3 regions of the Streptomyces sediminicola genome follow, and region 2 is predicted to be linked to each of the others. Evidence: riboswitches for the same ligand, from Rfam matches in the RefSeq annotation. Region 2 holds a riboswitch; each other region holds the start of a gene.

Region 1 (9,568 bases), 3.1 Mb from region 2:
CAGCGCATGCCGGTCGCCCAGGCCGTCGGCGCGGTCCTGGAGTCCGGGGCCCCGATGGTCTCCATCGCCGGCGGCGAGCCCCTGATGCACCCCCAGATCGACGAGATCGTCCGTCAGCTCGTGGCCAAGCGCAAGTACGTCTTCCTCTGCACCAACGCCCTGCTGATGCGCAAGAAGATGGACAAGTTCACCCCCTCCCCGTACTTCGCCTTCGCGGTGCACATCGACGGGCTGCGCGAGCGGCACGACGAGTCCGTGGCGAAGGAGGGCGTGTTCGACGAGGCGGTGGAGGCGATCAAGGAGGCCAAGCGGCGCGGTTTCCGGGTCACCACCAACTCGACCTTCTTCAACACCGACACGCCCCAGACCATCGTCGAGGTCCTCGACTACCTCAACGACGACCTCCGGGTCGACGAGATGATGATCTCGCCCGCGTACGCCTACGAGAAGGCCCCCGACCAGGAGCACTTCCTCGGCGTGGAGCAGACCCGCGAACTGTTCAAGAAGGCGTTCGCCGGCGGCAACCGGCGCCGCTGGCGGCTCAACCACTCCCCGCTCTTCCTGGACTTCCTGGAGGGCAAGGTCGACTTCCCCTGCACGGCCTGGGCGATCCCCAACTACTCGCTCTTCGGCTGGCAGCGGCCCTGCTACCTGATGAGCGACGGGTACGTGCCGACGTACCGCGAACTGGTCGAGGACACCGACTGGGACAAGTACGGCCGCGGCAAGGACCCGCGCTGCGCCAACTGCATGGCGCACTGCGGCTACGAGCCCACCGCCGTCCTCGCCACCATGGGCTCGCTCAAGGAGTCCCTGCGCGCGCTGCGCGAGACCGTGTCGGGGAACCGGGAGTGACGGCGTGACCACCACGGACCTGGGCCTCCCCGAGGTACCGGCCCGGCCCTCGGCCGCGCGGCGCGTGTCGCGGCGGATCGAGGTCGGGCCGGTGGCCGTCGGGGGCGGCGCCCCGGTGTCGGTGCAGTCGATGACGACGACGCGGACGTCGGACATCGGTGCGACGTTGCAGCAGATCGCGGAGTTGACGGCGTCGGGGTGCCAGATCGTGCGGGTGGCGTGCCCGACGCAGGACGACGCGGACGCGTTGTCGGTGATCGCGCGGAAGTCGCAGATCCCGGTGATCGCGGACATCCACTTCCAGCCGAAGTACGTGTTCGCCGCGATCGAGGCGGGCTGCGCGGCGGTGCGGGTGAACCCGGGGAACATCAAGAAGTTCGACGACCAGGTGCGGGAGATCTCCAAGGCGGCGCGGGACCACGGCACGCCGATCCGGATCGGCGTGAACGCGGGCTCGCTGGACCGGCGGCTGATGCGGAAGTACGGGAAGGCGACGCCGGAGGCGCTGGTGGAGTCGGCGCTGTGGGAGGCGTCGCTGTTCGAGGAGCACGACTTCCGCGACATCAAGATCTCGGTGAAGCACAACGACCCGGTCGTGATGGTCGAGGCGTACCGGCAGCTCGCCGGGCAGTGCGACTACCCGCTGCACCTGGGGGTCACGGAGGCGGGTCCGGCGTTCCAGGGCACGATCAAGTCCGCGGTGGCCTTCGGCGCGCTGCTCTCGCGCGGCATCGGGGACACGATCCGGGTGTCGCTGTCGGCGCCGCCGGTGGAGGAGATCAAGGTCGGTATCCAGATCCTGGAGTCGCTGAACCTGCGGCAGCGGGGGCTGGAGATCGTGTCGTGTCCGTCGTGCGGGCGGGCGCAGGTGGACGTGTACAAGCTGGCGGAGGAGGTCACCGCCGGTCTGACGGGGATGGACGTGCCGCTGCGGGTCGCGGTGATGGGCTGTGTCGTCAACGGTCCGGGCGAGGCCCGCGAGGCCGACCTGGGGGTGGCCTCGGGCAACGGCAAGGGGCAGATCTTCGTGAAGGGCGAGGTCATCAAGACCGTCCCCGAATCGAAGATCGTGGAGACCCTGATCGAAGAGGCCCTGAAGATCGCCGAAGAGATGGGGCAGCACGGCGTGCCGGGGGAGCCGGCCGTCACCGTGAGCTGAACACCGCGGACCGAAGGGGGCCCGAACGTGACGATTCTGGAGACCATCAAGGGACCACACGACCTGAGGGGGCTGTCCGGACCGGACCTCGCCCGGCTCCCGGGCGAGATACGGGAGTTCCTGGTGAACGCGGTCGCCCGGACCGGCGGGCACCTCGGACCCAACCTGGGCGTGGTGGAGCTGACGCTCGCCCTGCACCGCGTGTTCGACTCGCCCACCGACCGCATCGTGTGGGACACGGGCCACCAGTCCTACGTGCACAAGCTGCTGACCGGGCGTCAGGACTTCTCCAAGCTGCGCGGCAAGGGCGGCCTGTCCGGCTACCCCTCCCGAGAGGAGTCCGAGCACGACATCGTCGAGAACAGCCACGCCTCGACCGCCCTCGGCTGGGCCGACGGTCTCGCCAAGGCCCGCCGGGTGCGCGGCGAGGACGGCCACGTCGTCGCGGTCATCGGCGACGGCGCCCTCACCGGCGGCATGGCCTGGGAGGCGCTGAACAACATCGCCGCCGCCAAGGACCGGCCGCTGATCATCGTCGTCAACGACAACGAGCGCTCCTACGCGCCCACCATCGGCGGCCTCGCCCACCACCTCGCCGCCCTGCGCACGACCGACGGCTACGAACGGATGCTGGCCTGGGGCAAGGACGTCCTCCAGCGCACCCCGGTGGTCGGCAGCACCGTCTACGACGCCCTGCACGGCGCCAAGAAGGGCTTCAAGGACGCCTTCGCCCCCCAGGGGCTCTTCGAGGACCTGGGGCTGAAGTACCTCGGCCCCGTCGACGGACACGACCTCGGCGCCGTCGAGTCCGCGCTGCGGCGCGCGAAACGCTTCGGCGGGCCCGTCCTGGTCCACTGCCTCACGGAGAAGGGCCGCGGCTACGCACCCGCCCTCGACCACGAGGAGGACCACTTCCACAGCGTCGGCGTGATGGACCCGCTCACCTGCGCCCCGCTCGCCCCCGCCGCCGCGCCCTCCTGGACCTCGGTCTTCGGTGACGAGATGGTCCGCATCGGCGAGGAGCGCGAGGACGTCGTCGCCCTCACCGCCGCCATGCTCCACCCGGTGGGCCTCGGCCGCTTCGCCGACCGCTTCCCCGACCGCGTCTGGGACGTCGGCATCGCCGAGCAGCACGCCGCCGTCTGCGCCGCCGGCCTCGCCACCGGCGGACTCCACCCCGTCGTCGCCGTCTACGCCACCTTCCTCAACCGCGCCTTCGACCAGCTCCTGATGGACGTCGCCCTCCACCGGTGCGGCGTCACCTTCGTCCTGGACCGGGCCGGCGTCACCGGCACCGACGGCGCCTCCCACAACGGCATGTGGGACATGTCCATCCTCCAGGTCGTCCCCGGCCTGCGCATCGCCGCCCCGCGCGACGCGGGCCAACTGCGGGCCCAGCTCCGCGAGGCGGTCGCCGTCGACGACGCGCCGACAATGTTGCGCTTCCCCAAGGAGTCGGTGGGGCCGGAGGTGCCCGCCGTCGGCCGGGTGGGCGGGATGGACGTCCTGCACGCGGCCGACGTCCCCGAGGTCCTCCTCGTCTGCGTCGGCGTGATGGCGCCCGTCTGCCTCCGGGCGGCGGACCTGCTCGCGGCGCGCGGCATCGGCTGTACGGTCGTCGACCCCCGCTGGGTCAAACCCGTCGACCCCGCCCTGCCGCCGCTCGCCGCCCGGCACCGGCTGGTGGCCGTCGTCGAGGACAACAGCCGCGCCGGCGGGGTCGGCTCCGCGGTGTCCCTGGCCCTCGGCGACGCCGAAGTCGACGTGCCGGTACGGCGGTTCGGCATCCCCGAGCAGTTCCTCGCGCACGCCAAGCGCGCCGAGGTGCTCGCGGACGTCGGCCTGACGCCCGTGGAGATCGCCGGCCGGATCGGCGCGAGCCTGGCCACCGCGGACCGTCCCGGCAACGGCCCGGCCGCCCCGTCAGCCCAAGGAGAGAACTGAATGACCAAGGAGTTCGATCTCGGCGCCCTCCTCGCCGAGCGCGGAGCGGAGCGCTACGAGCTGCACGACCGCCACCTCAACCACCAGCTCCCGCGCATGCTGCGCACCATCGGCTTCGACAAGGTCTACGAGCGGGCCGAGGGCGCCCACTTCTGGGACGCGGACGGCAACGACTACCTCGACATGCTCGCCGGGTTCGGTGTGATGGGCCTCGGACGCCACCACCCCGTCGTCCGCAAGGCGCTGCACGACGTGCTCGACGCCTCGCTTCCCGACCTGACCCGCTTCGACTGCGCGCCGCTGCCCGGACTGCTGGCCGAACGGCTGCTCGCCGCCAGCCCGCACCTGGACCGGGTCTTCTTCGGCAACAGCGGGACGGAGGCGGTGGAGACCGCGCTGAAGTTCGCCCGCCGCGCGACCGGCCGGCCGAGGGTCCTGTACTGCTCGCACGCCTTCCACGGGCTGACCACCGGCTCGCTCTCCGTCAACGGCGAGGCCGGCTTCCGCGACGGCTTCGGCCCGCTGCTGTCCGACACGGCCGTCCCGCTCGGCGACCTCGACGCGCTCGCCCGCGAGCTGCGCCGGGGCGATGTCGCCGCGCTGATCGTGGAGCCGGTCCAGGGCAAGGGCGTGCACGAGGCGCCGCCCGGCTACCTGCGCGGGGCGCAGGAACTGCTGCGGCGGCACAAGGCACTGCTCATCGCCGACGAGGTGCAGACCGGCCTCGGCCGCACCGGGAAGTTCTACGCCTACCAGCACGAGGAGGGCGTGGAACCCGACCTGGTCTGCGTGGCCAAGGCGCTCTCCGGCGGCTATGTGCCGGTGGGCGCCACACTGGGCCGGGACTGGATCTTCCGGAAGGTGTACTCGTCGCTGGACCGGGTGCTGGTGCACTCGGCGAGCTTCGGGTCCAACGCCCAGGCCATGGCGGCCGGCCTCGCCGTGCTCGCGGTGATGGAGGACGAGGAGGTCGTCGCCAACGCCGCCGCCGTCGGCGAACGGCTGGCCTCCCGGCTCCGGGCGCTGGTGGACCGGTACGAACTGCTGGCCGACGTGCGCGGCCGGGGGCTGATGATCGGCATCGAGTTCGGCCGGCCCCGCTCGCTGCGGCTGCGCAGCCGCTGGACCATGCTCCAGGCCGCCCGCAAGGGCCTCTTCGCGCAGATGGTCGTGGTCCCGCTGCTCCAGCGGCACCGCATCCTGACCCAGGTGTCCGGTGATCACCTCGAAGTGATCAAATTGATCCCGCCGCTGATCATCGACACCGCGGACGCGGACCGCTTCGTCGACGCCTTCACCGAGGTGATGGAGGACGCGCACGAGGGCGGCGGGCTGATGTGGGACTTCGGCAGGACGCTGGTCAAGCAGGCGGTGGCCAACCGGTAGGCCGGACCACACCGGGGCCGAGGGAGCCGTGGCTTGCCTGTGAGGCAAGAAAATTGCCTCGCGGGCAAGTTTCCGGCTGAATGGAGGCATGACCTCCCCCGACACCGATCCGCCGGAGGGACCGCCGGGCGCGGTCCCCTCCGTGGTGGCGCCGCGACTGCGCGCGCTGCGCCGCCGGGCGGCCCTCACGCTGGAGGCCGCGGCCCGGGCCGCCGGACTGTCGCCCGCCCACCTCTCCCGGCTGGAGACCGGGCAGCGCCAGCCTTCGCTGCCGATGCTGCTGTCCCTCGCCCGCGTTTATGGTACGACCGTCTCGGACGTGCTCGGCGAGACGACCGCGGAACGCCAGGCGGTGGTACGCGCCGGGGACCACGAGCCGACGGTCGCCGGGGGCTGGACGTACTGGCAGGCCGGCGGGCCCGGCCGGGGGATGCAGGCGCTGCGCGTCCGGGTGCCGCACGGCACTCAGGGCGACATCGTCCGGGTGCACCCCGGTGAGGAGTGGCTCTACGTCCTGCGCGGACGGCTGCGGCTGCGGCTGGGGGAGGCCGTGCACCGGCTGGGGCCGGGCGACAGCGCGCACTTCGACTCGCTGACCCCGCACCGGATCGCGGCCGAGGACGGCGACGGGGTGGACATCCTCTTCGTCCACACCCTCTTGCAGAGCCCGACGGCCGCGCTGTGCCTGGGGCCCGCCACCACGCTGACACACCACACCATGGGAGAGACGTCATGAGCATGCAGGAGAGGTTCCCGCGCGCCCTGTGGGTCCGGCTCGTCATCTACATCGCCGTCGGGCACGTCTTCGGCGGGTTCCTCTACCTGCTGTTCGAGGTGGGCGGCAAGTAGCCGTCCGCGCGGGGCGGGTGGCTCACTCCAGCATCCGCTCCCGCAGCCGCTCCCGGGTCCGCGGTGCGAGCCGCAGTCCCTTCTCCAGGTACGTGTCGACGTCGCCCCAGGTCTCCTCGACGGTCTCGAACGCCGCCGACAGGTACTCGGCGCGGGCGTCGAAGAGCGGGCTGAGCAGTTCCATCACCTCGGCGGAGTAGGCCGAGGCGGAGTCGCCGTTGCGGTGCACCTTGTAACGGCGGTGGGTGGCGTTGGACTTCAGGTAGTCGTCGAGGACCGCCTCGCGCTCGACGCCGACGGCCAGCAGCGTGACCGCCACGGACAGGCCCGCCCGGTCCTTGCCCGCCGCGCAGTGCATCAGCGCGGGCACGCTGTCCTCCGCGAGCGCGTGCAGCACCCGGGAGTGCTCCGCCGTCCGCTCCCGGACCATCGACCGGTAGGAGGCGACCATCCGGCCGGCCGCCTTGCCGTCGTCGAGGACGGAGCGGAGCTGGTCCAGGTTCCCGTCGCGCACCATCGTCCAGAACTCGGCGCCGTCGGCCGGGTCGCTCAGCGGCAGGTTCACGTTGCGCACGCCCGGCAGCGCGACGTCCGGGCCCTCCAGCCGCTGGTCGGCCGCGTTGCGGAAGTCGAAGACCGTGTGCAGGCCCAGCGAGGCGAGGAAGGCGGTGTCCTCGTCGGTCGCGTGCGCGAGGTGTCCGCTGCGGAACAGCACGCCGTGACGCACCCGCCGTCCGTCCACCGTCGGCAGTCCGCCCACGTCACGGAAGTTGCGCACGCCTGCCAGCTCGGGTTCGGTCGACGGCACCTGCTGCGTCACGAGGGCTCCTCCCACTCCCGCCCGCCGGCGCTGCTCGACGGCGGGCACGAGTCGACGATACGACATGCCCCGACCGCGAGGGCGAGTTGTCCACAGGGCACGAAGAGCATGCCGCGCGTGCCCCGGCGGTCCCGGCGCCGCGCCCGGCGCGCGCCTCCCGTCCCGGATGCGCCGGGGGAGCCCGCGGCCGCTCGGGAGGTACCGGGTGACGCGGAGAGTTCGCCCGACCTGTAGGTGAGTTGGGTGGATTGTCCTGATTGGCGCCTTGCTCCCTACTCGCCCTGGAGTAAAAGGCGCCGGAGCGGGGCCGCGTGAGCAGGCTCATATCCGTGACGGTGCGTTGCCCAGCATGTTCACGTAATCCGCCTGTGCCGGCCGGGGTTTGAGGGGTCCTCTCCTTCCGGTTCCCACGCAGGGTGACCGCTGCTACCCGTATTGGATCATCCGAAACGCCCGTTCGGGGAACCGCTCGCTTGTTCCCCCGCGTCCCCGTCCCTTACGTTCACCACCGATCCGGACGGACGCCTAATCCTGCCGCCGACCGGAGTCCGCACACACCCACCACCCGTACCCGGCAGGAGCGGGGGACCCACAGGTATCACCGCCTGTTCCGGTTCCCGGAACGGCTAGGGGTCAAGTCGCGCCACGGCGCGGCCGGGCATCTCCAGCCCGCACCCGACAGCTCACCTCGCAGGCGCCGGAGAGGAATTCGTCATGCCCGCCAAGGGTAAGCACCGTCGTACCAAGGCCCAGCGCCTCACCCGCACCCTCGCCTTCGCCGGCACCGGCGGCGCCGCGCTCGCGCTGCCGCTGATGGGTGCCGCCGGCGCCCACGCCGCCCCCGCGCACTCCGTCGCGGAGCAGTCCGTGCGCTCCGTGCCGGCCGCCGCCAAGCCGGCCGGCGAGAAGGACTCCGCCTCCCGCACCTACACGGTGAAGCGGGGCGACCACCTCTCGAAGATCGCCGTCGAGCAGCACGTCAGCGGCGGCTGGAAGAAGCTCTACGCCGACAACCGCGAGGCCGTCGGCTCCGACCCGTCGCTGATCCACCCCGGCCTGAAGCTCACGCTCACCGGCAAGCCCGCGGCCACGCAGTCGCCGGCCTCCTCCTCCGAGGGGTCCGCCGCCGCGAAGCCGGCCGCGCCGAAGCCCGCCGCGAAGCCGGCCGCGCCGAAGCCGGCCGCCAAGCCCGCCGCGCCGAAGCCGGCCGCCCCGTCGACGACCACCACCTCGACCACGGCCCAGTCCACCGGCACCACCGGCGGCTACGTCTCGCCCGTGCCCGGCGGCACGGTCGGCACCCCGTACCACCAGAGCGGCAGCATGTGGTCCAGCGGCTACCACACCGGCACCGACTTCGTCGTGCCCACCGGCACCTCGCTGAAGGCCGTCGGCTCCGGCACCGTGGTCTCCGCCGGCTGGGGCGGCGCGTACGGCAACCAGGTCGTCATCAAGCTCGCCGACGGCCACTACGCCCAGTACGCCCACCTGTCCGCGCTCTCCGTCTCCGCCGGCCAGAGCGTCACCGCCGGCCAGCAGGTCGGCCTGTCCGGTGCCACCGGCAACGTGACCGGCCCGCACCTGCACTTCGAGATCCGCACCACCCCGGACTACGGCTCGGACATCGACCCGATCGCCTACCTGCGCTCGCACGGCGTCTCCCTCTGACCCTCGCGCGCCGCACCGCCGGAGGCCGGACCCCGCACCCCGGGGCCCGGCCTCCGGGCGTTCCCGCGCCGGACAGCGGGCGCCGCGCCACCGCGTGACACCCGGTCGCCTATTCCGGCCGGCCGGTTCGCGCGGCGTGGTCTTTCTCACCGGCCGTCAACCCCTTCCTACGGTCGCGTAGGTCACAATCCACCGTGAATCATGGGCCGGTGTGGCAGACGATTCGAAGAGTGACAGCAGAGCAGTGATCGGGTCGTACGTGGCGGTGGGGGACAGCTTCACCGAGGGCGTCGGCGACCCCGGCCCCGACGGGGCGTTCGTCGGCTGGGCGGACCGGGTCGCCGTCCTGCTCGCGGACCGCCGACCCGAGGGCGACTTCACCTACACCAACCTGGCCGTACGCGGCAGACTGCTCGACCAGATAGCCGGGGAACAGGTCCCCCGGGCCGTGGAACTCGCCCCGGACCTGGTCTCCATCTGCGCGGGCGGCAACGACATCATCCGTCCCGGCACCGACCCCGACGAGGTCGCCGAACGCTTCGAGCGGGCGGTGGCCGACCTCGCGGCGGCGGCCGGCACCGTCCTGGTGGCGACCGGCTTCGACACCCGCGGCGTCCCCCTCCTCAAGCACCTGCGCGGCAAGATCGCCACCTACAACGGGCACGTGCGGGCCATCGCCGACCGGTACGGCTGCCCGGTGCTCGACCTGTGGTCGCTGCGCGGCGTCCAGGACCGCCGGGCCTGGGACGCCGACCGGCTGCACCTCTCGCCCGAGGGGCACACCCGGGTGGCGCTCCGCGCGGGCCAGGCGCTCGGCCTGCCGGTGCCGGCCGACCCCGACCAGCCCTGGCCGCCGCTGCCGCCGCGCGGCACCCTGGAGGTCCGGC
Region 2 (9,568 bases):
CCTCGCGGTGGACGTGCACACCCCCGGCCAGGGCAACCTGCTCGCCCTCGCCGAACGCGACGGGCTGACCAACGTCCGGGTCGCCAACGGCGACGCGATCATCCTCCTGCGCGAGATGCTCGCCCCGGACTCCCTCGCCGGACTGCGCGTCTACTTCCCCGACCCCTGGCCGAAGAAGCGGCACCACAAGCGGCGCCTGATCCAGCCGGAGTTCCTGACGCTGGCCGCCTCCCGCATGGCCCCCGGCGCCGAACTGCACTGCGCCACCGACTGGGAACCGTACGCGGAGCACATGCTGGAGGTGCTCACCGCGCACCCGGACTTCGAGAACACCCGGGCCGACGGCGGCTTCGCCCCCCGCCCCGCGCACCGGCCGCTGACCCGCTTCGAGGGGCAGGGCCTGGAGAAGGGGCACGTCGTCAACGACCTGGTCTTCCGCCGCGTCCCCCACGCCCGGCCCGAGACGGGCTGACCGCCGACGCGGACCGGCGGCCCGGCGCGGTCGAGGCGCCCCGGGCCGCGTACCGGCGCCGCGCTCAGGCGGAGGCGTCCGTCAGCTTGGTGATCTCCTCCGGCGTGAGGCTCAGTTCCGCCACGCCGAGCAGCGCCGGAAGCTGCTCCACGGTCCGCGCGGAGGCGATCGGCGCGGCGACGGTCGGCTGGGCCGCGAGCCAGGCGAGGGCCACCGTGGCGAGGGGCGCGTCGTGCGCCCCGGCGACCTCGTCGAGCGCCGCGAGGACCCGACGGCCGCGCTCGCTCTCCAGGTGGGCGCCGGCCCGCCCGGCCCGCGGGCTGTCGACCTCCACGCCCGGCCGGTACTTGCCGGTGAGGAAGCCGGCCGCGAGGGCGAAGTAGGGGACGGCGCCGAGTCCGGACCGCTCGGCGAGGTCGCGCAGCGGGCCCTCGTAGGTGTCGCGCGAGACCAGGTTGTAGTGGGGCTGGAGGGCGACGTAGCGGGCGAGTCCCTCGCGCTCGGAGAACTCCAGGGACCTCGCGAGCCGCTCCGGCGAGATGTTGGAGGCGGCGATGTACCGGACCTTGCCGGCCGTCACCAGTTCGTCGAGGGCGCCGATGATCTCCTCGACCGGTACCTCGGGCTGGTCGAAGTGGGTGTAGTAGAGGTCGATGTGGTCGGTGCCCAGGCGGCGCAGCGAGGCGTCGGCGGCGGCCTTGATGGTGCCGGCGGACAGGCCCCGGTACTCCGGGTGCTGGCTGACCTTGGTGGCGATCACGATGTCGTCGCGGTTGCCGCGCGCGGCGAGCCACTCGCCGATGACGGTCTCGGACTCGCCGCCGGAGTTGCCCTCCACCCAGGCGGAGTAGGAGTCGGCGCTGTCGAGGAAGTTGCCGCCGGCAGCCGCGTAGGCGTCGAGGACGGCGAAGGAGCGGTCGCGGTCGGCGGTCCACCCGAAGACGTTGCCGCCGAGGGCGAGCGGGAAGACCTGGAGACCGGAGGAGCCGAGAGGGCGCGGATACGTCATGTCGTACGTCAACGCCCGCGCCGGACGCGGTCATTCCGTGGGTGGGCCGTTCGGCGGGGCGGCCCGCGCGCCGGAAGCCGGCAGCCCTGGCGTCGGGGGGTTGGCCGCCAGGACCGCCGGGGTCCTCCAGGGGGTCGCCGCGGTCACCGCGCGGGGCGGGGCCACGGGGGTCTCGCGTCGAGGTGGGCGGGGCCCGCCACCGGGCCGGCGCGGGGTGCCGCGCCGGCTGCCCGGCCCGGGGTGCCGGATGCCGGGCGCTCGGGGCGCCGGATGCCTCAGATGCCGAGGCCCTTGCCCCGCAGCCACGCCGTCGGGTCGACACCGCTGTCGGCGCCACCGGGGTGGACCTCGAAGTGCAGGTGGGGGCCGGTCACGTTGCCGGTGGCACCCACGCGGCCGATGACGTCACCGGTGTTGACCTGCTGGCCCACGCTGACGTTGATCGACGACTGGTGCGCGTACCACAGCTCGGTGCCGTCCTCCAGGGTGAGGATCGTGCGGTAGCCGTAGGAGCCCGCCCAGCCGGCCTCGGTGATCGTGCCGGTGTGCACGGCCTTGATCAGGGTGCCGGTGGGGGCGGCGAAGTCGAGCCCGGTGTGGTAGCCGGAGGACCACATGGAGCCGGACTGCCCGAAGGTCGAGGTGATCGTGTAGGCGGAGGTCGGCAGCGCGTACTGCCGGGCCAGCTCGGCCAGGCGCTCGGCCTCGGCCTTCCTGCGGGCCTCCTCCTCCGCCTTCTCCTTGGCGGCGGCGGCCTTGGCCCTGGCCTCCTTCTCCGCCTTGGCGGCGGCCTCGACGGCCTGCTTCTCCGCGGCGGCGGCGGCCTCGGCGGCGGCCTTGCTCGCCACCTGGTCCTGCTGCTGCTCGGCCTGGGCCATGATCCGGGCCCGCAGCGCCTCACCGGCGTCGCCGGCGCCCTCGTCGGTGTCGCCGGTGGAGGCGCCGATACCGCTGAGCGGGGTGCTGGAGCCCTCGGGCTCCGGCTCGGGGGTGGAGATCAGCGAGCCGACCGAGGGGAGGTCGGGCAAGGAGATCGAGACGGGCGACTTGCCGGGGGCGGCGGTGGCCATGCCGCCCGCGCCGACGGCCGCGATGACGCCGACGCCGAGGACCGTGGAGCTGCGGGCGAGCCCGCCGCGCTGCTTGGCGACGCGGTGCCTGCCCCGGACGGGCCGGACGGTGTCGGCGGTGGGGTTCCACTCCTCGAAGGGGCCGTCGTCGGGGTGGGGACCGCCGTAGACGAAGGTGTCGCCGTCGTACCCGCCGGGTACGGACGGAGCCTCGGGGGCGGGCCGGTTGGACGCCACGTGGGCGCGCTCCTTTCCTTCCTTCCGCCTACCGGGTTAGCTGACGGGTTCGGAGCAGGAAGGTCTCCTACGCGCGTATACCGGCCGCGTCTCCACGGCGGCACACACACGATTCACCCCAATGTGGTGGTTCCCCGGTTCCCTCGCGGGATTCGGCGCGTGCGCGCGGAGCCGCCTTCTGTGACGGCTGGGACGACCGCGCTGCGTTATCGAACGTTAATAGACACCGGGCAGGGAATCCAAGCCGTTCCTCTTGATCATTAACGGTCCCGGCACGGACTTAGGCCCCACGACCGGTGAAAACCGGGCGAGTTGACCCGCCTCTGGTGGAGCGCCTCACACCACGATTTTCTGATGGTGTGTCAGTTGTTATGCGCAGGGCGGTCGTCCGGTCACGGATCGTGACGGCGGGTCCCGGACGCGGGGCTCACGGGGTGCGGCGGATCAGGGGCGGCGGAGGGCGAGCAGCGCCATGTCGTCGGCCATACCGTCCCCGGAGTAGCGGCGTACGTCCTCGGCGAGGGTGTCCAGCAACTCCGCCGGATGCCGGAAGGAACGGCCGGCGAGGTAGGCGTACGGGTCGTAGAACTCCCCCCGTTCGTCGCGGGCCTCGGTCAGTCCGTCGGTGTAGAGGAGGAGGGTGGCGCCGCCGGGGAAGCAGGACTCCTCGGCGCGGTCGGGCCAGACGCCGAGGTCGCCCATGCCGAGCGGCAGGGCCGGTTCGCGCACGGGCACCTGGCCGAGGGTGCCGTCGGCGTACAGCAACAGGGGCGGCGGATGGCCCCGGTTGACGATGCGGACGGTGCCGTCGCCGTGCGGGAGTTCGGCGAGGACGGCAGTGGTGAACCCCTCGAAGGCGTCCAGCCCCTCGCGCCGGGTGCCCTCGCGGGCGAGCGCCCGTTCCAGCCGCTGCGCGACCGCCTCCAGCGTGGCCTCCTGCTCGGCGGCCTCGCGGAAGGCGCCGATCACGACGGCGACGGCCGCGACCGCGCCCATGCCCTTGCCACGGACGTCCCCGACGATGACCCGGACGCCCCGGGCGCTGTCCTGCACGGCGTAGAGGTCGCCGCCTATGAAGGCGTCGGCCTGGGCGGCCTCGTAACGGGCGGCGATCTCGAAGCCGCCGATGCGTTCGGCGGGGGCGGGCAGCACCGCGCGCTGGGCGGCCTCGGCGATCTCGCGGGCGGAGGCAAGGCGTTCGTCGGTGCGGCGGACGAAGGCGTTGAAGAGGATGGCGAGCGCGGCGACGGTGGCGATGGTGGCCAGTTCGGTCAGGGAGTCGACGTAGTAGAGGACACCCTTGCCGCTCTGGAGCGCGAGGACGGAGACGACCGAGGCGGCGCTGGTGAGCACGGTGCCGCGCCGCGAGTAGACCGGCGCGGCGACCAGCGGGGCGGCCGTGTAGAGCGGCCCCGCGGTGAAGGAGCGGGGGGTGAACAGGTCGTAGAGGACGGCGACGACGAGGATCAGGACGGGGAGCACGCGGACGAGGGTGCGGCGCCCGCCGCGCCCGGGCGGGCGCACGGGGGACCGGGTCGCGTCGCCGAGGCCCGGGTCGGGCACGGGGTCGCCGGGGAGCCTGCCGCCGGCCCTGGCGAACGCTCCCTCGTCGTCCACGTCACCTGGCCGCACCACTCGTCTCCCGCCACCCCGCTGCCGTGCCGCTTGCCGTCCCGACGTCCAGGTTCGCGGGAGCGGGGAGGGGCGGCGAGCGGTACGGGGCCGATCGGATGACGGAACGGGGGGCGCCGCGAGCAGGGCGGCGACGGGGCGGGCACGGCGGCGGGGCGGGCGCGACGGCGACGGCCGAGCAGCGCCGGAGGCCGGTGAGCACGCGCGGCAGGGGACGTCGACGATCACGCCGGACGTCACCGACAACACACCGGAGGCCGGAATCCTCAAGGATTCCGGCCTCCGGCCTTCAGTAGCGGGGACAGGATTTGAACCTGCGACCTCTGGGTTATGAGCCCAGCGAGCTACCGAGCTGCTCCACCCCGCGTCGTTGTGTCTCCAGTGTACGTCATCCCGGGGGCCCGGCGCACATCTGTTTCCCCAGGCGCCCCGGCGGGCGTCTCAGCCGGTCAGGTGGCGGTTCGGCGCGGTGGCCCGTTCCTCGTACTCGGGCAGGACGACGACGGTGGCGCCCTTGGCGGCGAGCACCCCGCTGCCGTCCGCGTCCGCCACGAAGGTGTCCGGCTCGCGCCAGGCGGTGACCACCCGGCGCACCCCGGCGTCGAGGATCAGCCGGGCGCAGGGCGCGGGCCGGGAGGCGCGGCGGGCGCACGGCTCCAGGCTGCTGTAGACGGTGGCGGTGGCGAGCCGGGGGTCGGCGGGGTCGGTCTTGGCGAGGGCGGCCTCCTCGGCGTGGGCGACCGGGTCGTCGCCCTCCCGGGAGTGGCCCCGGGCGAGTTCGGTGCCGTCCTCGGCGACGACGACCGCGCCCACGCTGAACGCGGTCCGCGAGGGCGGGCACAGCTCGGCCAGTTCGCAGGCGAGCGCCAGCCAGTGCCGGTCGGCGGCGGTGACGGCGGGGCCGGTGCCGGGGGCGGTGGGCAGGTAGCGGGTGAGGACGACGTCCTCGATGCGCCGCGTCTCCACCAGCCGCAGCCGCCCGGCCTGGTAGGCGCCGGGCCCGAACATGCGGGGCGCCCGCGGGTCCCCCACGAGCAACGGGGCGAGGACGAGCTGGAGTTCGTCGGCCAGTGCCTGTTGCAGCAACTGGGTGTGGACGGTGCCGCCGCCCTCCACCATGAGCCGTTCGACGCCGAGCGCGTCATGCAGGTGCTCCAGCGCGGCCCGCCAGTCGATCCGGTCGCCGAGCGGCACGATGTCGGCGGCGATGCCGAGCGCGCGGGCCCGCCGGGCGCCCTCGTCGGTGGTCAGCAGGGCCTTGGCTCCGCCGGTGTGCCAGAAGGGCGCCGCCGGGTCCAGTTCCCCGGACCCGCTCACCGTGACCTTCAGCGGGTACTCCGGCCGCCCCGAGGCGACCCGCGCGGCCCGCCGCGCGGCCGCGTGGACGAGCAGCCGCGGATTGTCGGCCCGGATCGTCCCGGCCCCGATCAACACCGCGTCCACGGACGCCCGTACCTCGTCGACCCGGTCGAAATCCGCCGGCCCCGACAGCAGCAGCCGCTCGGGCCCGGTGTCGTCGAGATACCCGTCGAGGGAGACGGCGGCGGAGAGCAGGACGTAGGGAAGAGGCATCGGCACTCCGGCTGGACGGACGAACAGGCTGACCACGGTGACGGCACGGAAACACACCGCCCCACGAGGACCGCGCCGCCTCCCCCTCCACCACCCGCCGCGGACGGCGCCGAGTGCCCGTGCTCAGAACGACTGGTGACACACGTCAAGGGCCGGTACGGGGAACGCCTCTCACGGAAGCGCCCTGACCAGTCGGGCCGGCCGGGGCGCTTCGCGGGCAGGTCGGAGTCCATGCGCTCCGCCTGCGGCCGTAGGCCCTGTGGGACTCGAACCCACAACCAATGGATTAAAAGTCCACTGCTCTGCCAATTGAGCTAAGGGCCCAGGGGTGGTGCGTGGTGTTGCCTCATTGAGCATAGCTGGACGAGGCCGTGTCTCCGATCGGGTATCCGGGCGGTCGGCGCGTCCGGGACGTCGGCGTTCGTGCTGTTCGGGGCCGTTCCTGGTGGGGGGTGCGGAGGGGGTTCACGGCGTTGACGCCGGGGAGACGCGGGCGAAAAAAGTGACGGGCGTCACAGGCTGGGAATGCGGAAGGGCCCGCACGAGGGGATCGTGCGGGCCCTTGCCGGTGCTCAGGTGCCGTCAGCCGCTGCGCTTCCAGCGCGGCTTGTCGTCGCGGCGGCCGAAGGAGGAGCCGCGGTGGTCGTCCCGGCGGCCGTACGGGCGGTCGTGGCCGCCGCTGCGGAAGCCGGGGCGGTCGCCCTGGCGGTCGCGGTTGAACGGACGGTCGCTGCCACGGTGGCCGCCCCGGTCGTCCCGGCGGAAACCGCCGCGGTCGTCGCGCCGGTCGTCCCGACGCTCGAAGGAACGCCCACCCCGGTCGCCCCGGTCACCCCGGTCGCCCCGGTCGTCACGGCGGAAACCGCCACGGTCCCGGTCCCGGTCGCGGTTGAAGCCACCCCGGTCGTCACGACGCTCGTACGAACGACCGCCCCGGTCACCCCGGTCACTCCGGTCGTCACGGCGGAAACCGCCGCGGTCGTCGCGCCGGTCGTCCCGACGCTCGAAGGAACGCCCACCCCGGTCGCCCCGGTCACCCCGGTCGCCCCGGTCGCCCCGGTCGCCCCGGTCGTCACGGCGGAAACCGCCACGGTCCCGGTCCCGGTCCCGGTTGAAGCCACCCCGGTCGTCACGACGCTCGTACGAACGACCGCCCCGGTCACCCCGGTCACTCCGGTCGTCACGGCGGAACTCGTCCCGCTCGCCCGGCTGTTCCGGCAGGGTGATCTCCGGCTCGGCCACGGCCGCCGCCACCTCGGCGATGACCGTCTCCACGTCCTCGCCGCGCTCGCGCGCGACGCGGGCCACCAGCCGGTCCGCCTCCTCGCGCAGTTCGGTCGCGCGCCGCTGGGCCCGCTCCAGTTCCTTGGTGAGCTGGGCGACCTCCCGCTCGGCCTGCTGGGCCGCGTTGCCCGCGGACTCGGCCTGGACCTCGGTCATCGACCGGGCGCCGGTGATCTCGGCGACCTCCGGGTCGAAGGCCGCGCCGCCCTGGATGATGTGGCGCGTGGCGTCGACGCCCGCGTCCTCCATCAGCCGGAAGATCTGGCGCCGCTGGTGCGGCAGGGACAGGGACACCACGGTGCCGGTGCGGCCCGCGCGCGCCGTGCGCCCGGCACGGTGCAGGTAGTCCTTGTGGTCGCCGGCCGGGTCGACGTTGAGGACCAGGTCGATGCCGTCGACGTGGATACCGCGGGCGGCGACGTCGGTGGCGACCAGGACGTTGACGTAACCGTCCTTGAAGTCGGCCAGCGTGCGCGTACGGGCGCCCTGGGTCATGCCGCCGTGCAGCGCCTCGGCCTTCGCGCCGGCCTCGCGGAGCTGGTCGGCGACGCGGTCGGCGCCGAGCTGGGTGCGGACGAAGACGATGGTGCGGCCCTTGCGGGAGGCGATGGCCGCGGTGACCGGCGCCTTGTCCTTGGGCTTCACGACCAGGATGTGGTGCGACATGGTCGTCACCGCGCCCTGGGCCGCGTCGACCTCGTGGCTGACCGGGTTGTCGAGGTACCGGTCGACCAGGGTCTTGATCTCGTTCTCCATGGTGGCGGAGAACAGCATCCGCTGGCCGCCCGCCGGCACCTGGTCGAGCAGTTCGGTGACCTCGGGCAGGAAGCCCAGGTCGGACATCTGGTCGGCCTCGTCGAGGACCGCGATCTGCACGTTCTCCAGGGAGCAGGCGCCGCGGTTGATGATGTCGCGCAGACGGCCCGGGGTGGCGACGAGGATGTCGACGCCCTTCTCCAGAGCGTAGATCTGGTTGCCCATGGAGGTGCCGCCGCAGACGACCTTCATGCGCAGGCCGACCACGTCGCCGTAGGGCTGGAGAGCGTCGGCGACCTGCATGGCCAGTTCGCGCGTGGGCGTCAGGATGACGGCGCGCGGCTTGTGCTTCTCGGTGCGGCCGCCGGCCAGCGTGGCCAGGGTCGGCAGACCGAAGGAGAGGGTCTTGCCGGAGCCGGTGCGGCCGCGGCCGAGGATGTCCTTGCCGGCCAGGGCGTCCGGGATGGTCGCGGCCTGGATCGGGAAGGGGGTGGTCACGCCGTTCTGCGCGAGCTTGCGCACGACGCCCTCGGGCAGCCCCAGCTCGGCGAAGGTCGGCTCGGGCTCGCCGGAGTCCGCGGCGGCCTCGTCGGCCTCCACGGTCTCGACGGCGGCCTCGGTGAGGTCGACGTCGGTGACGTCGGTGACGTCGACGTCGGTGACGTCGGTGGCCACGGAAACGCCCTCGGCGTTCTCGGGCACGACGACGTGATCAGCACTGGTGATGGACATGCGAATGCGAAACCTTCCGGAGTCTCGTCGGCACGCGCCCGTCAACTCCGTGAATCGCGATTCGCAATACGACCGCCTCGATGCGGTCCGCCACGGCAAGGGAGAGTACGCGCCACACGGCGCGCTCTGTGGTGGCGCCGGGCAAATGGGATCAAACGATCTACCACCATACGCACCTACCACCCCCTTAGGCAAACCGAGTGGTCGCATGGACCGAGCGGGTGGCCCCACCCGTTTCCCGCGGGCGATCCGGCCCCTTCCGAGGGCCGCGCCGGCCCCTTCCGAGCTGGTGACCCGGCCCTTTTCGCGCGGGCGGCACGGCCTGCCGCGAGCGGGTGATCCCGCCCGTTCCGGTGCGGCGGGTGGGTCCCGTCGCGACCGTGTTCCCCCTCACACCACGCGCGGCGTATCGCAAGAGGCGCCCCACACCCACGAGGCGTATCGCAAGAAGCGCACCACCCCCGGGCACCGCACCCGGCACCACCCCGGGGTACCGCGCCACACCGCGCGAGGCAGCCGGCGGCCCGCACGAGGCGCGCCCCGCCAGGCACCGCGCCCTCCCCACCGGCCCCGGCACCGGCGCCCACCGGCCCCAGTGCCAGCGCCCGCCGGCCCGCCTAGACCGGCACCCCGGCCCGCGGGGCCGGTTCGCGCTGGGCGAGTTGGGTGCCCGGCGGTTCGTGCGCGGACGAGGACGGCTCGGGCGTCGGTTCCGGCGCCGGCGGGTCGGGCGGCTCCGGCGTGGCCGTCGGCTCCGGTTCCGGCGGACGCGGCGGCTCCGGGAGCGTCGTACGGGTGGGGGCC
Region 3 (9,568 bases), 2.0 Mb from region 2:
GGGGGCGGTGTTGATCACGCCGAAGGCGTTGGGCCCGATGACGCGCATGCCGTACGAGCGCGCCTGGCGCACCAGGGCGCGCTGGCGCTCGCGTCCCTCGGGTCCGCTCTCCGCGTATCCTGCGGAGATCACGACGAGGCCCTGGACGCCGTGTTCACCGCAGTCGGCGACGGCCTCGGGGACCTGGGCGGCGGGCACGGTGATCACGGCGAGGTCGACGGGGCCGTCGATCTCGCGGACGAAGCGGTGGGCGGGGACGCCGTCCAGCTCCTCCAGGTCCTCGGGGAAGGCGTGGTTCACCGCGTGCAGGCGGCCGGTGAAGCCGGCCCCGCGCAGGTTGTCCAGGAGGCCGCGGCCGACGCCGCCGGGGGCGCGGCCGGTGCCGACGACGGCGACGGAGCCGGGCTGGAGCAGGCGCTGCACGGAGCGGGCCTCGGCGCGGTGCTCGCGCGCGTACTGCACGGCGAGGGAGCGGTCGGTCGGTTCGAGGTCGAATTCGAGGTGGACGACGCCGTCCTCGAAGCTGCGCTTCTGCGTGTAGCCGGCGTCCGTGAACACCTTGATCATCTTGGTGTTGGCGGGCAGCACCTCGGCGGCGAAGCGGCGGATGCCGCGCTCGCGGGCGACGGCGGCGATGTGTTCCAGCAGGGCGGAGGCGACGCCGCGGCCCTGGTGGGCGTCCTGGACCAGGAAGGCGACCTCGGCCTCGTCGGAGACGGGGGGCGGGGGACCGCCGCCGGGGGCGGGGCGGGAGGAGGCGGGTGTTCCGCCGGCGCCGATCCGGTCGTAGCGTACGGTGGCGATGAACTCGCCGCCGATCGTGGCCGCGAGTCCCACCCGGTCCACGAAGTCGTGGTGGGTGAAGCGGTGGACGTCCTTGGCGGACAGGCGAGGGTACGGCGCGAAGAAGCGGTAGTACTTCGACTCGTCGGAGACCTGCTCATAGAAGCTGATCAGGCGCTCCGCGTCATCAACGGTGATGGGGCGGACGCGTGCGGTGCCGCCGTCGCGCAGCACCACGTCGGCCTCCCAGTGGGCGGGGTACTCGTGCCGGTCCGGCGAGGTCTGCATGGGCCCCAGCGTACGGCTCGCGTACGACAGGGGCGCCGGGCAGGCCGTGGAGGACGGAAGACCGGACCGAGGCCGCGGTCCGGGCGCCACCCCGGCGGGCGCCGCACGCCCGTCCGGAGCCGCTTCACGATATGGGAAACTGGTCTAGACAACCCCTGAACTCCGAAGGGCAGCATCACATGGCTGAGCGCCGCGTCAACGTCGGCTGGGCCGAGGGCCTCCACGCCCGCCCCGCCTCCCTCTTCGTCCGAGCCGCCACGGCCACAGGCGTCCCGGTGACGATCGCCAAGGCCGACGGCGACCCCGTCAACGCGGCCTCCATGCTGGCCGTCCTGGGCCTGGGCGCCCAGGGGGGCGAGGAGATCGTCCTCGCCTCCGACGCCGAGGGCGCGGACATCGCCCTGGACCGGCTGGCCAAGCTGGTCGCCGAGGGTCTCGAGGAGCTTCCCGAGACCGTCTGACCCGGGACGCCGCGGACCGCGCCGCCCCCACGACACGCGAGGGCCCGCCCGAGGAGACTCGGGCGGGCCCTCGCTTCGCCGGGCGCCGGCGCGGTCCGCGGCGTCAGATCGCGACGCCGTGGCCGCGCAGGTAGGCGGCGGGGTCCATGTCGGTGCCGTAGTCGGCGCCCGAACGGACCTCGAAGTGCAGGTGGGGTCCGGTGACGTTGCCGGTGGCGCCGGCCAGGCCGATCTGCTGGCCGGGGGTGACCGCCTGGCCCGCGAAGACGCCGATGGACGACAGGTGCCCGTACTGGGTGTACGTGCCGTCGTGCATCTTGATCACGACCTGGTAGCCGTACGCGCCGCCCCAGCCGGCCTCGACGACCGTGCCGGTGCCGACCGACCGCACCGGGGTGCCGGTGGCGGCGTGGAAGTCGATGCCGGTGTGGCTGCCGGAGGACCACAGGGCGCTGCCGGCCCCGTAGGCGGTGGAGACATAGGAGCCGGCGATCGGCGCCACGAAGGTGTTCAGACGCTCGCGCTCGGCCTCCCGGGCGGCGCGCTCCTGGGCCTCGCGGGCCTCCGCGGCGGCCTCGGCGGCCCGCTCGCGGGCGGCCTTCTGCGCGGCCTCCCGGGCGGCGGCGTGCTGCGCGGCCTGCTTCTGCGACTCGGCCTGGGCGTCGATCTCCCCGGCGACGGAGTCACCGATGGTGACGACCGGGGTGAGCCCGGTCTGCTCCGGGGACGGCTCGTCGGCGAGCGCCGGGGCCGCGAGGTTCCCGACCACTCCGCCGGTGGCGAGGGCGGCGACACCCGCCGCGCGGGCGGTGGTGCGGTGCATCTTGCCGGGGCGGCGATGCTTCCCGGTGGCGCGCGTGAACGCCATGTGGAGGCTGGTCCTTTCCTTCCCTCTCGCCTACCGGGTTAGCTGACGGGTTCGGAGCAGGAAGGTCTCCTACGGACCCCCTCGCCTGCGCGCGGGCGTCCGATTCACCCCAGGGACTGCACACGGGTCCCCGGCTCCCCTGGCTCGCGCCGTACGGGGACTCGGCGATGGCTGTCCGGTGCCGCGGGCGCGGCGCACTGCCTGACGAACAGCCCGGACGAAGCTAAACGGGCCCGGCGTCAATCCTCAAACGCACCAAGGTTTTTGTAGCGTACGCCACAGGGCAGACGGGCAGCCTCCCCCTCAATTCGGACACGGGGCGGCCCCGGTGACGTCCTGCCACCGGGGCCGCCGCACGCGTCCGGGACCGCTCACTCGGCCGGGACGACCGTCACCTCGCCGATGCCGAGGGCCTCCACGGGGGCCTTGATCTTGGCGGCGTCGCCGACCAGGACGGTCACCAGGCGGTCCACCGGGAAGGCGTTGACGACCGCCGCCGTGGCCTCCACGGTGCCCGTCGCGGCGAGCTGCCGGTACAGGGCGGCCTGGTAGTCGTCGGGCAGGTGCTGCTCGACCTGGTCGGCGAGGGTGCCGGCGACGGCCGCCGCCGTCTCGTACTTGAGCGGCGCCACCCCCACCAGGTTCTGCACGGCCACGTCCCGCTCGGCGTCGGTCAGCCCCTCCGCGGCGAGCGTGCGCAGCACCGTCCACAGGTCCGACAGGGCGGGGCCGGTGTTGGGCGTGTCGACGGAGCCGCTGATGGCGAGCATCGAGGCGCCGGTGCCGTCGGGCGCGGAGCGCAGCACCTGGCCGAAGGCACGGACGCCGTAGGTGTAGCCCTTCTCCTCGCGCAGGACGCGGTCCAAGCGGGAGGTGAGGGTGCCGCCGAGGCAGTACGTGCCGAGCACCTGCGCCGGCCAGACGCGGTCGTGCCGGTCGGCGCCGGTGCGGCCGATGAGGAGCTGGGTCTGGACGGCGCCGGGACGGTCCACGATGACGACCCGGCCGGTGTCGTCGGCGGTCACCGGCGGCACCGGACGCGGCTCGGTCGTGGAGCCGGTCCAGGCGCCCAGGGTGTCGGCGAGCAGCGCGTCCGGGTCGATGCCGGTGAGGTCGCCGACGACCACGGCCGTGGCGGTGGCGGGGCGGACGTGGCGCTCGTAGAAGGCGCGGACGGCGGCCGAGTCGACGGCGGCGACCGTCTCCTCGGTGCCCTGGCGCGGCCGGGACATGCGCGAGCCGGCCGGGAACAGCTCCTTGGACAGCTCCTTGGCGGCGCGGCGCGCGGGGTTGGCCAGTTCGTGCGGGATCTCGTCGAGCCGGTTGCGCACCAGCCGCTCGACCTCGCCGTCGGCGAAGGCGGGCGCCCGCAGGGCGTCGGCGACCAGGCCGAGCGCCTTGGCGAGCCGGGAGACCGGCACCTCCAGGCTCAGCCGGACGCCGGGGTGGTCGGCGTAGGCGTCGAGGGTGGCGCCGCAGCGCTCCAGCTCGGCCGCGAACTCCTCGGCGGTGTGCTTGTCGGTGCCCTCGGAGAAGGCCCGCGCCATGATGGTGGCGACGCCGTCGAGTCCGGCCGGCTCGGCCTCCAGCGGCGCGTCGAGCAGCACCTCCACGGCGACGACCCGCTGGCCGGGGCGGTGGCAGCGCAGCACCGTCAGGCCGTTGCCCAGGGAGCCCCGCTCGGGGGCCGGGAACGCCCAGGGGCGGGCGGCGCCGGACTGCGGGCGGGGGTGGAATTCCATGGTGGCCAGGTCGGTCACTGGGCCGCCTCCTCGTTCTCGTCGGTGGCGCCGGTCTCGGCGGCGTCGCTGTCGGCTGCGGTGGGCTCGTAGACGAGGACCGCGCGGTTGTCGGGGCGCAGCCGGGCCGCGGCGACCTCGCGCACCTCCTCGGCCGTCACGTCGAGCACCCGCCGGACGGCGGTGAGGGCGAGCTGCGGGTCGCCGAACAGGACGGCGTACCGGCACAGTTCGTCGGCGCGGCCGGCGACCGTGCCGAGCCGGTCCAGCCACTCGCGCTCCAACTGGGCCTGGGCGCGCTCCATCTCCTCGGCGGTGGGGCCCTCCGCGGCGAAGCGGGCCAGCTCCTCGTCGACGGCGGCCTCGATCACCGGGACCTCCACGTCACCGGACGTCTTCACGTCCAGCCAGCCCAGCGAGGGCGCCCCGGCCAGCCGCAGCAGGCCGAAGCCGGCGGCGACGGCCGTGCGGTCGCGGCGCACCAGGCGGTTGTAGAGGCGGGAGGACTCGCCGCCGCCCAGGACGGTGAGGGCGAGGTCGGCCGCGTCGCACTCCCGCGTGCCGTCGTGCGGCAGCCGGTAGGCGGCCATCAGGGCACGGGCCGGGACCTCCTCCTCGACGACCTCGCGCAGCTCCTCGCCGATCACGTCGGGCAGCGCGCCGTCCCGGGGGGCGGGCTTGCCGTCGTGGGAGGGGATGGAGCCGAAGTACTTCTCGACCCAGGCGAGGGTCTGCTCGGGGTCGATGTCGCCGACGACCGAGAGCACCGCGTTGTTCGGCGCGTAGTAGGTGCGGAAGAACTCCCGCGCGTCCTCCAGCGTCGCCGCGTCCAGGTCGGCCATCGAGCCGATCGGCGTGTGGTGGTAGGGGTGGCCCTCCGGGTAGGAGAGGGCGGTCAGCCGCTCGAACGCGGTGCCGTAGGGCACGTTGTCGTAGCGCTGGCGGCGCTCGTTCTTGACGACGTCGCGCTGGTTCTCCATCGACTCCTCGTCCAGGGCGGCGAGGAGGGAGCCCATCCGGTCCGCCTCCAGCCAGAGCGCCAGCTCCAGCTCGTGGGCCGGCATGGTCTCGAAGTAGTTGGTGCGCTCGAAGCTGGTGGTGCCGTTGAGCGAGCCGCCGGCCCCCTGCACCAGTTCGAAGTGCCCGTTGCCCTTGACCTGACCCGAGCCCTGGAACATCAGGTGCTCGAAGAGGTGAGCCAGACCGGTGCGCCCCTTGACCTCGTGGCGCGAACCGACGTCGTACCAGAGGCACACCGCCGCGACCGGGGTCAGGTGGTCCTCGGAGAGCACCACGCGCAGGCCGTTGGCCAGGCGGTGCTCGGTCGCTGTCAGGCCCCCGGAGCCTGCCTGGGCTGTGGCCGTGTGACCCATGGGCATGTACGTCCCTTCGCTCGCGAAATCTCGTGCGGAACCGCGTGGAACTGCGGCATTCCCGCCGTTCCCGCCACTGTATGCAAGCGCGCGGGCGGCCGGTGGAGTTCCCGCTCCTCGTACGCCCTCAGCGAGATGACCGTGGCGAGGGCGCCGGTGCCGAGGGCGTACGCTGCGGATCGGCGCCGGGCGGGCCGACCGTGACCCCACCCCGTCTGTCCCTGTCGGTGCCCCGGTCCACAATGGTCCGCGTCAGATCCCCGTCCACGCTTCAGCAAGGAGCCGGCAGCGATGGCCCGCCGTAGTACGAAGACCCCGCCGCCCGACGACGCGTACGAGGAGAAGATCCTCGACATCGACGTCGTCGACGAGATGCAGGGCTCCTTCCTCGAGTACGCGTACTCGGTCATCTACTCCCGCGCCCTGCCGGACGCCCGCGACGGCCTCAAGCCGGTGCACCGCCGCATCGTCTACCAGATGAACGAGATGGGCCTGCGCCCCGAGCGCGGTTACGTCAAGTGCGCCCGCGTGGTGGGCGAGGTGATGGGCAAGCTCCACCCGCACGGCGACGCCTCGATCTACGACGCGCTGGTGCGCATGGCGCAGCCCTTCTCCATGCGCGTGCCGCTGGTGGACGGCCACGGCAACTTCGGTTCGCTGGGCAACGACGACCCGCCGGCCGCGATGCGGTACACCGAGTGCCGGATGGCCGCGGCCACCAGTCTGATGACCGAGTCCATCGACGAGGACACGGTCGACTTCGCCCCCAACTACGACGGCCAGGAGCAGGAACCGGGGGCCCTGCCGGCCGCCTTCCCCAACCTGCTGGTCAACGGCGCCTCCGGCATCGCCGTGGGCATGGCGACCAACATGCCGCCGCACAACCTGCGCGAGGTCATCGCCGCCGCCCGGCACCTGATCCGCTACCCGCACGCCGACCTCGACGCGCTGATGAAGCACGTGCCGGGCCCCGACCTGCCCACCGGCGGCCGGATCGTCGGCCTCTCCGGCGTCCGGGACGCCTACGAGACCGGCCGCGGCACCTTCAAGATCCGTGCCACGGTGTCGGTGGAGACGGTGACCGCCCGCCGCAAGGGCCTGGTCGTCACGGAGCTGCCCTTCGCGGTCGGCCCGGAGAAGGTGATCGCCAAGATCAAGGACCTGGTGGGCTCCAAGAAGCTCCAGGGCATCGCCGACGTCAAGGACCTCACCGACCGCGAGCACGGCCTGCGCCTGGTCATCGAGATCAAGAACGGCTTCGTGCCGGAGGCGGTCCTGGAACAGCTCTACAAGCTGACCGCCATGGAGGAGTCCTTCGGCATCAACAACGTGGCCCTGGTGGACGGCCAGCCGCTCACCCTGGGCCTCAAGGAACTGCTGGAGGTCTACCTCGACCACCGCTTCACGGTGGTGCGGCGCCGCAGCGAGTTCCGCCGCGGCAAGCGCCGCGACCGCCTGCACCTGGTCGAGGGCCTGCTCACCGCGCTCGTCGACATCGACGAGGTCATCCGCCTGATCCGTTCCAGCGAGAACTCGGCACAGGCCAAGGAGCGCCTGATCGAGCGCTTCGGACTGAGCGACGTGCAGACCCAGTACATCCTGGACACGCCGCTGCGCCGGCTGACCAAGTTCGACCGGATCGAGCTGGAGGCGGAGAAGGAGCGGCTCACCGAGGAGATCGCGGAGCTGACCCGCATCCTCGATTCCGACACGGAGCTGCGCAAGCTGGTCTCGGGCGAACTGGCCGCGGTGGCCAAGAAGTTCGGCACCGACCGGCGTACGGTCCTGCAGGAGTCCGCCGGTGTCGCGGTGACCGCCGTGCCCCTCCAGGTGGCCGACGACCCGTGCCGGGTGCTGCTCTCCTCCACCGGTCTGCTCGCCCGCACCGCCGACGCCCGCCCGGCGGCCCCGGGCTCCGGGGGCGAGCGCGTCCCGCACGACCTGATCACCTCCGCCGTGCCCGCCACCATCCGGGGCGAGATCGGCGTGGTCACCTCCGCCGGGCGGCTGCTGCGGGTCAACGTCGTGGACCTGCCGCAGCTCCCCGAGCCGATGCCCACCCCGAACCTGGCGGGCGGGGCACCGCTCGCCGAGTTCGTGTCCCTGGAGGGCGACGAGAGCGTGGTCTGCCTGACCACGCTGGACGAGTCCTCGCACGGACTCGCCCTCGGCACGGAACAGGGCGTGGTCAAGCGGGTGGTGCCCGACTACCCGTCGAACAAGGACGAGTTGGAGGTCATCACCCTCAAGGAGGGCGACCGGATCATCGGCGCGGCCGAGCTGCGCACCGGTGAGGAGGACCTCGTCTTCATCACCGACGACGCCCACCTCCTGCGCTACCAGGCGTCCCAGGTCCGTCCCCAGGGCCGGCCCGCGGGCGGCATGGCGGGCGTCAAGCTCTCCCAGGGCGCGAAGGTCATCTCCTTCACGGTGGTCGACCCGGCGGCGGACGCGGTGGTCCTCACGGTCGCGGGTTCGCGCGGCACGCTCGACGACTCCGTCCAGACCACGGCCAAGCTGACCCCGTTCGACCAGTACCCGCGCAAGGGCCGGGCCACCGGCGGGGTGCGCTGCCAGCGCTTCCTGAAGGGCGAGGACTGCCTCGCCCTGGCCTGGGCGGGCCCGTCCCCGGTCAAGGCCGCGCAGAAGAACGGCTCCCCGGCACGGCTCCCGGACCTCGACCCGCGCCGCGACGGCTCGGGCGTGTCGCTGCCGCAGACAGTGGGAGCGGTGACGGGGGCGGTGTAGGCGGGGCCGGGCCGCCGGTGGCGTGGGGCCTCGGCGGCCCGGGGAAGTCGGGGCACCGGTGCGCTGGTGGGGGGCTCCCGCCGCCGGTGGTCCCACGCCGGTTCCGGTGAGCCGGCGGGCCCCGTCGGTCCGTGAGGCACAGCTCCGACAGCGGTCCGTGGGGGCAGCGGGCCGGGCGGCCAGGGCAACCGGGCAACCGGGCAACCGTGCTAGAAGCCGTAGTCCTCCGGGTCCTCGCGGACCTCGGGGTCCCCGGGCGGGCCGGAGGGCACGACGGTGCCGCGGGGCCGGGCGGGGCCGTCGGGGGCCCCGGTGCCGCGAGGCGCGGCGTCGCCGTAGGGGCCGGTGTCGTACGAAGCGGTCGCGTACGGAGCTGTGGTCTCGTACGACGCGGCGGTCTCGTACGGCGCGCCGGTCCCAGCGGTCCCGTAGGCCCCGTCGGACTCCGGTCCGGCCGTCGACGGGGCCGGGTCCTCGTCCTCCGGGTCGGGGACGTAGCGCAGGACGCCCCACATGGCGTGCTCGTCGGGCTCGGGGGCCTCGCTCCGGCAGGCGTCGAGTTCCCCGGCGAGGGCGGGGCCGTCGATGCCGGTGCCGATGAGCACCAGTTGGCTGCGGCGGGGCTCGCCGGGCGGCCAGGGCTCGGGGCGGAAGCGCAGGAAGCGTCCCACGGCGTGCACGGCGTAGCGGTTGCGGGGGTCGTGCGGGCCGAAGTCGACGTACCCCTTGATCCGGTACAGGCCGTCGGGCCGGCCGTCCAGGAACCGCATCAGCCGCCGCGGATCGAGGGGCGGGCCGGAGACGAACGACAGGGTGTCGTAGGCCGCGTGCAGGTGGTCGGCGTGGTCGTCGTCCGCGCCGGGTTCGTGCAGGTCGTCGAAGGAGAGCTGGCCGACGCGCTCCTCGCTCGGCTTGCAGTCGAAGAGGAAGTCCGGGTCGATCCGGCCGTAGGTGGCCGGCACCACGGCGGCGCCGTCGGCGAGGGAACGGACCAGGCCGAGGACGCGCTCGGCGTCCGGGGCCCGGTCGGTCTTGTTGACCACGACGAGGTCGGCCAGCGCCAGGTGCCGGTCGATCTCGGGGTGCCGGGCGCGGGTGGCGTCGAACTCCGCGGCGTCGACGACCTCGACGAGCCCGCCGTAGACCACCCGGGGCTGGTCGCTGGCGAGCAGCATGCGCACCAGCTCCTGCGGTTCGGCGAGGCCGCTCGCCTCGATGACGATCACGTCGATGCCGGTGTCGGGGCGGGCCAGCCGCTCCAGGTAGACGTCCAGTTCGCTCGCGTCGACGGCGCAGCACAGGCAGCCG

Evidence for each region. A riboswitch is a leader RNA that binds a small molecule or an ion and turns the genes downstream of it on or off. The one in region 2 is predicted to bind cyclic di-AMP.
Region 1: linked by a shared signal. The riboswitch ahead of VM636_RS02740 (LysM peptidoglycan-binding domain-containing M23 family metallopeptidase) and the one ahead of VM636_RS16255 (M23 family metallopeptidase) in region 2 are both predicted to bind cyclic di-AMP.
Region 3: linked by a shared signal. The riboswitch ahead of VM636_RS07555 (M23 family metallopeptidase) and the one ahead of VM636_RS16255 (M23 family metallopeptidase) in region 2 are both predicted to bind cyclic di-AMP.

The regions. Positions count from the first base shown of each region.
Region 1 covers NZ_CP144555.1:592,952-602,519, reverse strand. Annotated here, with positions in the region: gene hpnH (adenosyl-hopene transferase HpnH) at 1-855, shown strand, start outside; gene ispG (flavodoxin-dependent (E)-4-hydroxy-3-methylbut-2-enyl-diphosphate synthase) at 860-2,014, shown strand; gene dxs (1-deoxy-D-xylulose-5-phosphate synthase) at 2,042-3,958, shown strand; gene VM636_RS02760 (aspartate aminotransferase family protein) at 3,959-5,344, shown strand; gene VM636_RS02755 (XRE family transcriptional regulator) at 5,433-6,080, shown strand; gene VM636_RS02750 (DUF6126 family protein) at 6,077-6,193, shown strand; gene VM636_RS02745 (tyrosine-protein phosphatase) at 6,216-7,013, opposite strand; cyclic di-AMP (ydaO/yuaA leader) riboswitch at 7,566-7,723, shown strand; gene VM636_RS02740 (LysM peptidoglycan-binding domain-containing M23 family metallopeptidase) at 7,728-8,681, shown strand; gene VM636_RS02735 (SGNH/GDSL hydrolase family protein) at 8,926-9,568, shown strand, end outside.
Region 2 covers NZ_CP144555.1:3,705,686-3,715,253, reverse strand. Annotated here, with positions in the region: gene trmB (tRNA (guanosine(46)-N7)-methyltransferase TrmB) at 1-472, shown strand, start outside; gene VM636_RS16260 (aldo/keto reductase) at 537-1,481, opposite strand; gene VM636_RS16255 (M23 family metallopeptidase) at 1,757-2,788, opposite strand; cyclic di-AMP (ydaO/yuaA leader) riboswitch at 2,799-2,956, opposite strand; gene VM636_RS16250 (PP2C family protein-serine/threonine phosphatase) at 3,233-4,405, opposite strand; tRNA gene VM636_RS16245 (tRNA-Met) at 4,714-4,787, opposite strand; gene VM636_RS16240 (dihydrofolate reductase family protein) at 4,862-5,992, opposite strand; tRNA gene VM636_RS16235 (tRNA-Lys) at 6,244-6,316, opposite strand; gene VM636_RS16230 (DEAD/DEAH box helicase) at 6,575-8,764, opposite strand; gene VM636_RS16225 (hypothetical protein) at 9,382-9,568, opposite strand, start outside.
Region 3 covers NZ_CP144555.1:1,752,894-1,762,461, forward strand. Annotated here, with positions in the region: gene VM636_RS07545 (bifunctional GNAT family N-acetyltransferase/acetate--CoA ligase family protein) at 1-1,071, opposite strand, end outside; gene VM636_RS07550 (HPr family phosphocarrier protein) at 1,251-1,532, shown strand; gene VM636_RS07555 (M23 family metallopeptidase) at 1,636-2,400, opposite strand; cyclic di-AMP (ydaO/yuaA leader) riboswitch at 2,413-2,577, opposite strand; gene VM636_RS07560 (pitrilysin family protein) at 2,772-4,160, opposite strand; gene VM636_RS07565 (pitrilysin family protein) at 4,157-5,518, opposite strand; gene VM636_RS07570 (DNA topoisomerase IV subunit A) at 5,804-8,260, shown strand; gene VM636_RS07575 (GTP-binding protein) at 8,470-9,568, opposite strand, start outside.